Linked DNA regions of Parafrankia discariae. The protein of the gene in region 2 interacts with the protein of the main gene of each other region in a pairwise test. Links are inferred from orthologs where the notes say so. Each region holds a gene or a part of one and is shown on either strand. Other genes may lie near its edges. The genes, in order: rplL and dnaE.

Region 1 (3,254 bases), on a different replicon or contig from region 2:
CGGCCGGATCGCCCGCATCCTCGGGCCTCGTGGGCTCATGCCGAACCCGAAGACCGGCACCGTCACCCTGGACGTCGCCAAGGTCGTCGGCGACATCAAGGGCGGTAAGATCAACTTCCGGGTCGACAAGCAGGGCAACCTGCACATCGTCATCGGCAAGGTGAGCTTCTCCGAGACCCAGCTCATCGAGAACTACACCGTCGCCCTCGACGAGATCGTCCGGGTCAAGCCGTCGGCGGCCAAGGGCCGGTACCTCAAGAAGATCACTTTCGCCACGACGATGGGCCCCGGCATCCCCGTGGACCCGAACCGGACCCGGAACCTCCTCGAGGAGGTTCCGGCCTGACCGGAACGGCACCGACCGCACGACCGGAAGACCGCACGACCGGCAGACCGGACGAGTTCGACCGGAATCGTACGACCGGGCCGGACCAGTTCGAATCGAACGGCACGACGAGGGCACGCACCGTCCGCGGTGGGTGCCCTTCGTTCGTTCCGCGTTGCTCCTGCTACGATGATGAACAGTTCCACACCGAAGACCGCTGGTCGTACTCCGGCCGTCGGGTCCCGAGTTTTTCGGAGATCTGTCGTCGGAGGCCGAAGGCTCGGTTTCCCCGAGCGGCCCGCGCAGGTGGCGGACGGGAAGTGGCTCACGCATCGCCGCTCTGCCGGCTCCGAACTCACTCAGATGGGTACGGCCGGCGGGTGAAGATCGTCGCCCTTGACGCCCCGCGCCTCCTGCGCCGGGGCGTTCGTCGTTTCCGGGTCCTTCGGTATGGCCGGCCGACCATTGAAGGAGCCCGATGGCGAACTCGGAGAAGACCGCCGCGGTGGCGGAGATCGCCGAGGAGTTCCGTGGTTCGACCGCCGCGGTGCTGACCGAGTATCGCGGCCTGACGGTGAGTCAGCTCACCGAGCTGCGCCGCGCCCTCGGCGAGACCACCCGCTACGCGGTGGTCAAGAACACCCTTACCAAGATCGCCGCGGCCCAGGCCGGCGTGTCCGGCATCGACGACCTGCTCGTCGGTCCGACGGCCGTCGCGTTCGTCGGCGGCGACCCGGTCGAGGCGGCCAAGGGCCTGCGGGACTTCGCCCGCGCCAACCCGGCCCTGGTCGTCAAGGGCGGGGTCGTCGAAGGCAAGGCGTTGAATGCGGACGAGATCCGCAAGCTCGCCGACCTGGAGTCCCGCGAGGTCCTGCTCGCCAAGCTGGCCGGAGCCATGAACGGCTCGCTGGCCAAGGCGGCTGGCCTCTTCGCCGCCCCGCTGTCGCAGGTGGCTCGGCTCGCCGAGGCCCTGCGCGCGCAGCGGGAGGAGACGGCCGGCGCCGAGCCGGTCTCCGTGGACGCCTGACGAGCGACGCCTGACGGGACCCCCGTCCCGCGGGCGGTGTCCCGGTGCGGCCGCGGCTGGCCCGCACCGAGCCGCCCTCGCGGGGTGGTGCCCCGGCGGGGCCGCGTCCCACGGGACGCGACGACCGACCACCCACCTGACGACACCCCCCGGCATGGCCGGGCGCCGGATCATCTGATCGGCATTACAAGGAAGGAACCGCCACCATGGCGAAGCTTTCGACCGACGAGCTCCTCGGCGCGTTCAAGGAGATGACGCTCCTGGAGCTCTCGGAGTTCGTGAAGCAGTTCGAGGACACGTTCGGCGTGACCGCGGCCGCCCCGGTCGCCATCGCGGCCGGCCCGGTGGCCGGTGGCGCGGGCGGCGAGGCCGCCGCCGTCGAGGAGCAGGACGAGTTCGACGTGATCCTCGAGTCCGTCGGTGACAAGAAGATCCAGGTCATCAAGGAGGTCCGCGCGCTCACCAGCCTGGGCCTCAAGGAGGCCAAGGACCTCGTGGACGGCGCCCCCAAGCCCGTCCTGGAGAAGGTCGCCAAGGAGGCCGCGGACAAGGCCAAGGCGGCCCTCGAGGGCGCCGGCGCCACCGTCACCGTCAAGTAGTTCGGTACCGGTGCCGCCTGCCGGCACCGGTCCGCCGTGGCCCCGGCGCCGGCGCGCTGTCGTCGCGGCGGACATCCCGCTCCCCGGCCGGCCTCCCGCCGGCCGGGGGCGGATGACCTTGAGCCCCGTCCCGGTACGTCCGGGGCGGGGCTTCGGCGTGTCCGGCGCTGCGCGACCGGGTGCGGCGCGGCGGCGCGGTCCGGTGGCACGGCGGTCCGCGGTCCGGTGGGGCGGCGCGGCGGGTGGTGATCCGACTGGCGGGCGGGGCCGGTGGTGGTAAGACTTCGGTGTCGTCGTCGGGCCGTGGAGTGGGCCCGCGGGACGGCCGGAGAGACCGTGATCGGCCGTTCGGGCGGCCGGTCGGTGGCGTGATCAGGGCGGCGCCTTCGCCCGTTTCATGCATGAATGGCCTTCTCACGGGGCATCTTCCGCGGGACGGGCCGGCCGGGGCGCTCGGTCGGCGGCGGTCCGGCCCACCCGGAGCGGCGTGTCAACGGCGAGATCGGGCCGAGACGATGTTGCCCTTGAGGCCTTGACTAGCTCCGGGGCTACGGAGTTCCATCATTTCGCGAACCTTCGTAGGGAAGCGGCGCGCGACGTGATCAGGTCTCGTCCTTGCCAGCAGTGAAGCCGTCGGCTACACTGCTAGTTTGCGCTGTCTTTCTCGTTGCAACGGGCTCGTCGGTAACACGTTCGACATCGGGATCCGATCCCCTGGGGTGATCGGATTCGCGCCGCGGGGCGGTCCGCGGTCCTTCGGCCCATTGGCCGGGCACCTGCCGCCTCAGCGGGTTCGGGGTGACGCGAGAGCGGCGTGGCCGTGTCTCGCTTGCGGGCACGGCGGCCCGGCTGTCCGAACCGAGACCCGAACGAGACTCTTCGCCTTTGCTGCACCGACACGTCGATCCGAGATCGCCGCGCCGGCGCCGTGTGGCCGTGCCACACGCGTGCCGACCAGACCCGCGGCCGCTCCGTCATGCCCCGAGCCAGTGGACTCCGGGTGTCACGCGGGCGCTCGGCCCCACAGTTCCGCCCGCGTCGGCGTCCGCGCGGGCGGTCGCCGCCCCGCTGGTTGCCGCATCCGCGACGCAGTCTCCATCTCGGGATCCTCGCATTGCCGGGGTACCCCCCGCCGACGTTCCGCACAACCGTAGCGAGACACTGATCACCTGACCACCCCCTTACGGATCCTTGACATCCGCGACGCCAGCCCCACGATCAGGCCACCGGAAGGACCACCTTGGCCGCCTCGCGTTCCGCTTCCCGCATCTCGTTCGCAAAGATCATCGAGCCTCTCGAGGTC
Region 2 (4,396 bases):
CCGCTGAAGTGTCCGGCGGGTGCGGGACGGCCTGTTTGCGTGCCCCCGGGTGGGACACGTCGGCATCTTCCCGAAGCCCTCCCAGCGGGCCGGGTTAGGCTGCTGGGAAGACGCCGGACGACGACCGGCACCCCACACGGACACCGAGAGACACAATGCCGTCACCGTCACCCCGAGAATCAACCTGAGAACAATTGAACGAGGGAACCGCCTAAATCTCGTCACATGTTTCTCAGCGCGTCACCGAACACCCCGAACACCCTGGGCGACCGCCCCGGCACCGCCCCCCAGCGAGCATCGAGCCCCCACAGAGCATCGACCGGCGTGCCCTCCGCGCGCGGGAAGGTCCGACGACATGTCGAACTCTTTCGTCCACCTTCACGTTCACACCGAGTACTCGATGCTCGACGGTGCGGCGCGACTCAAGGACATGTTCAGCGAGGTCTCGCGACAGGGCATGCCCGCCGTGGCGATCACCGACCACGGCTACATGTACGGGGCGTACGACTTCTACAAGCAGGCGACCGCGGCGGGCGTGAAACCGATCATCGGCTGCGAGGCGTACGTCGCGCCGGAATCACGACTGCTCAAGCAGCGCGTCCGCTGGGGCGAGCCGCACCAGAAGAGCGACGACGTCTCCGGTGGCGGCTCCTACACACACATGACAGTGTGGGCGCGGAACGCCGAGGGCCTGCACAATCTTTTCCGGCTCAATTCCCGGGCATCCATCGAGGGCCATTACATCAAGTGGCCGCGCATGGACCGGGAGATCATCTCCGAGCACTCCGCGGGCCTGATGGCGACGACCGGGTGCCCGTCCGGCGAGGTCCAGACGAGGCTGCGGCTCGGCCAGTACGACGCCGCGCTGAAGGCCGCCGCGACCTACCAGGAGATCTTCGGCCGCGAGAACTACTACTGCGAGATCATGGACCACGGCATCGAGATCGAGCGCCGGGTCCGTGACGGGCTGGTCGACATCGCCCGCGCGCTCGACATGCGTTTCGTCGTCACCAACGACTCGCACTACACCTACGAGTCCGAGCGGACGACCCACGCCGCGCTGCTGTGCGTGCAGACCGCCTCGACGGTGGCGAACCCGGCCTTCCAGTTCGAGGGCTCGGGCTACTTCCTGAAGAGCGCCGAGCAGATGTACGCGATCGACACGTCCGACGCCTGGCAGCAGGGCTGCGAGACGACGCTGATGATCGCCGAGCGGGTCGACCCGGCGGGCATGTTCACCAAGCGGAACCTGATGCCGCGCTTCCCCGTCCCCGACGGGGAGACCGACGAGTCGTGGTTCCGCAAGGAGACGTGGGCGGGCATGGCCCGGCGGTTCCCCGACGGGTTCGACGAGGAGCACCGCACCCGGGTCGAGTACGAGCTCGGGGTCATCCTGGCGATGGGCTTCCCGTCCTATTTCCTGGTGGTCGCCGACTTCATCATGTGGGCGAAGAGCCAGGGAATCCCGGTCGGCCCCGGGCGCGGGAGCGCGGCGGGCTCCATGGTCGCCTTCGCCCTGGGCATCACCGACCTCGACCCCATCCCGCACAGCCTGCTGTTCGAGCGGTTCCTCAACCCCGACCGCGTCTCGATGCCGGACATCGACATCGACTTCGACGAACGTCGGCGCGGCGACGTGATCCGGTACGTCACCGAGAAGTGGGGCGACGACCGCATCGCCCAGATCGTCACCTACGGCACCATCAAGGCCAAGGCCGCCATCAAGGACTCCTCCCGGGTCCTCGGCTACCCCTACGCGGTGGGCGACCGGATCACCAAGGCGATGCCACCGGCCGTGATGGGCAAGGACATCCCGCTCGGCGGGATCTTCGACCCCAAGCACCCCCGCTACAGCGAGGCCGGTGAGATCCGCGGCCTCTACGAGTCCGACGCGGACGTCCGCAAGGTCATCGACACGGCGAAGGGCCTGGAGGGGCTCATCCGCCAGGCGGGTGTGCACGCCGCCGGTGTGATCATGTCGGCCGAGCCGATCATCGACCACATCCCGGTGTGGCGCCGCGACGCCGACGGCGCGATCATCACGCAGTTCGACTACCCGACCTGCGAGAACCTCGGCCTGCTGAAGATGGACTTCCTCGGCCTGCGCAACCTCACCGTGATGGACGACGCGGTGCGCAACGTGGAGGCGAACCGCGGCTTCAAGATCGACCTGATGGCCCTGGAACTCAACGACACCGCGTCCTACGAGCTGCTCGCCCGCGGCGACACCCTCGGGGTGTTCCAGCTCGACGGCGGGCCGATGCGCTCGCTGCTGCGGATGATGCGCCCGGACAACTTCGAGGACATCTCCGCCGTCCTAGCCCTGTACCGGCCGGGGCCGATGGGCGCCAACTCGCACATCAACTACGCGCTGCGCAAGAACGGCCAGCAGGAGATCACCCCGATCCATCCCGAGCTCGCCGAGCCGCTGGCCGACATCCTGGACACCACCCACGGCCTGATCGTGTACCAGGAGCAGGTCATGGCCATCGCGCAGAAGGTCGCCGGCTACACCCTCGGCCAGGCCGACCTGCTGCGCCGCGCGATGGGCAAGAAGAAGAAGGAGATCCTCGACAAGGAGTTCGTGCCGTTCTCCGACGGCATGAAGGCCAGCGGGTTCTCCCCGGCCGCCATCAAGACCCTGTGGGACATTCTCGTCCCCTTCTCCGACTACGCCTTCAACAAGGCGCACACCGCCGGCTACGGTCTGGTCTCCTACTGGACAGCCTATCTCAAGGCGAACTTCCCGGCCGAGTACATGGCGGCCCTCCTGACCTCGGTGCGCGACGACAAGGACAAAAGCGCCATCTACCTCAACGAGTGCCGCCGAATGGGAATCCGCGTCCTGCCGCCGGACGTGAACACCTCCGACGCCGACTACACCGCGCACGGCGACAACGAGATCAAGGTCGGCCTCGCCGCGATCCGCAACGTCGGCGTCAACGTCGTCGAGTCGATCGTGCGCAACCGGAAGGCCAAGAGCCGGTTCGCCTCGTTCCCCGACTTCCTCGACAAGGTCGACGCCGTCGCCTGCAACAAGCGCACGATCGAGTCACTCATCAAGGCCGGCGCGTTCGACACCCTCGGTCACACCCGCCGCGGCCTGGTGGAAAAGCACGAGCAGGCCGTCGACGCGGTGATGGGCGTGAAGAAGAAGAACGCCGAGGGCCAGTTCGACCTCTTCGCCTTCGACGGCGACGACGCCGCGGAGGACACCGCCCCCATCTTCGGCGTGCAGGAGTTCTCCGACCAGGAATGGGACAAGTCCGTACTGCTCTCCCACGAGCGGGAGATGCTCGGCCTGTACGTCTCGGACCATCCGCTGCTCGGGGTCGAGCACATCCTCGCGGCGAAGGCCGACTGCGGCATCGCCTCCCTCAACGGCGGCGACTACCCGGACGGCTCGGTCGTCACCATCGGCGGGATCATCTCCAGCCTGCAGCGCAAGGTGACCAAGCAGGGCAAACTGTGGGCCCTGGCCACCGTGGAGGATCTCGAGGGCGGCCTGGAGGTCATGTTCTTCCCGGCCACCTACGAGACCTGCTCCACCCAGCTCGCCGAGGACGCGGTCGTCATCGTCAAGGGGCGGATCGACAAGCGGGAGGACACCCCGCGTCTGGTCGCCTCGGATCTGACCGTGCCCGACCTCAGCGAGCACGCCCTGAGCCCGCCGGTCGTGATCACGCTGCCGGCGTCGCGGGTCAACCCACCGACCGTCGACCGGCTGCGCGAGGTGCTCGGCGACCACCCCGGCACCACCGAGGTCCACCTGCGCCTGCAGTCGGCGAGCCGCACGACCCTGCTCCGGCTCGACGACGCGTACAAGGTGCAGCGGACCGCCGCGCTGATGGGTGATCTCAAGGCCCTGCTGGGTGCCTCCGCCGTGGCCTGAGCGGACCCCCGCCCCGCGCGGCGCCCCACGCGGTCGCCCCGCGCGGCGACACCGCCGGGTGGCCCACCAGCGCGACACGCGCGACGCGACCCACGACACCGTTTGCGACACCCCTCCGTGGGGGGACCATGGGCGTGACGTGGGTCGCGTCGCCCTGCCTTCGCCGACGCAGCCCTTGCAGAGTGATGGGCCGAGTTCCGCGTACACCGCGAGACCGGCCTCCGGGTCGCGTGGCGCAAGACGCGGGCCGGTGGCGGCGCCTCCGGCGGGCGGACCCGGTATCCCGGGACCCGGAGGACAATGTGACGGTCGATCGTCCCGTCGACACAGAACCCGAGCAATCCACACCCGAGAGATCCGCGGCGCCGCCTCGGCAGTGGAGCCCACCGGCGACCCGGCCGGCGGGCTTCGACTGGCCGCCCGAGGTCGACCGGGCCGGTCGGGACCTGCTGCTCGACCTGTTCGGACCCGACCCGGAGGTCCGCGTCGAATTGTGGGACGGGT

The links.
Region 1: the proteins of dnaE (region 2) and rplL interact in binary tests that used the Escherichia coli proteins (3 or more experiments, as listed by UniProt). The link is inferred for Parafrankia discariae from one-to-one orthologs.

What each region holds. Positions count from the first base shown.
Region 1 is NZ_KB891252.1:120,309-123,562, reverse strand. What follows is about bases 311-3,254. They hold rplL (50S ribosomal protein L7/L12), read left to right. Parts: upstream 311-1,558; coding sequence 1,559-1,951; downstream 1,952-3,254. Other genes in these bases: rpoB (DNA-directed RNA polymerase subunit beta), read left to right, coding at 3,192-3,254; rplJ (50S ribosomal protein L10), read left to right, coding at 804-1,352; rplA (50S ribosomal protein L1), read left to right, coding at 311-346. Outside these bases: more of rplA, read left to right, coding at 1-310. UniProt on the Escherichia coli protein: The binding site for several of the GTPase factors involved in protein synthesis (IF-2, EF-Tu, EF-G and RF3). Is thus essential for accurate translation.
Region 2 is NZ_KB891263.1:143,606-148,001, reverse strand. What follows is about bases 7-4,092. They hold dnaE (DNA polymerase III subunit alpha), read left to right. Parts: upstream 7-355; coding sequence 356-3,892; downstream 3,893-4,092. In the rest of the region: B056_RS0130660 (SAM-dependent methyltransferase), read left to right, coding at 4,195-4,396. UniProt on the Escherichia coli protein: DNA polymerase III is a complex, multichain enzyme responsible for most of the replicative synthesis in bacteria. This DNA polymerase also exhibits 3' to 5' exonuclease activity. The alpha chain is the DNA polymerase catalytic subunit.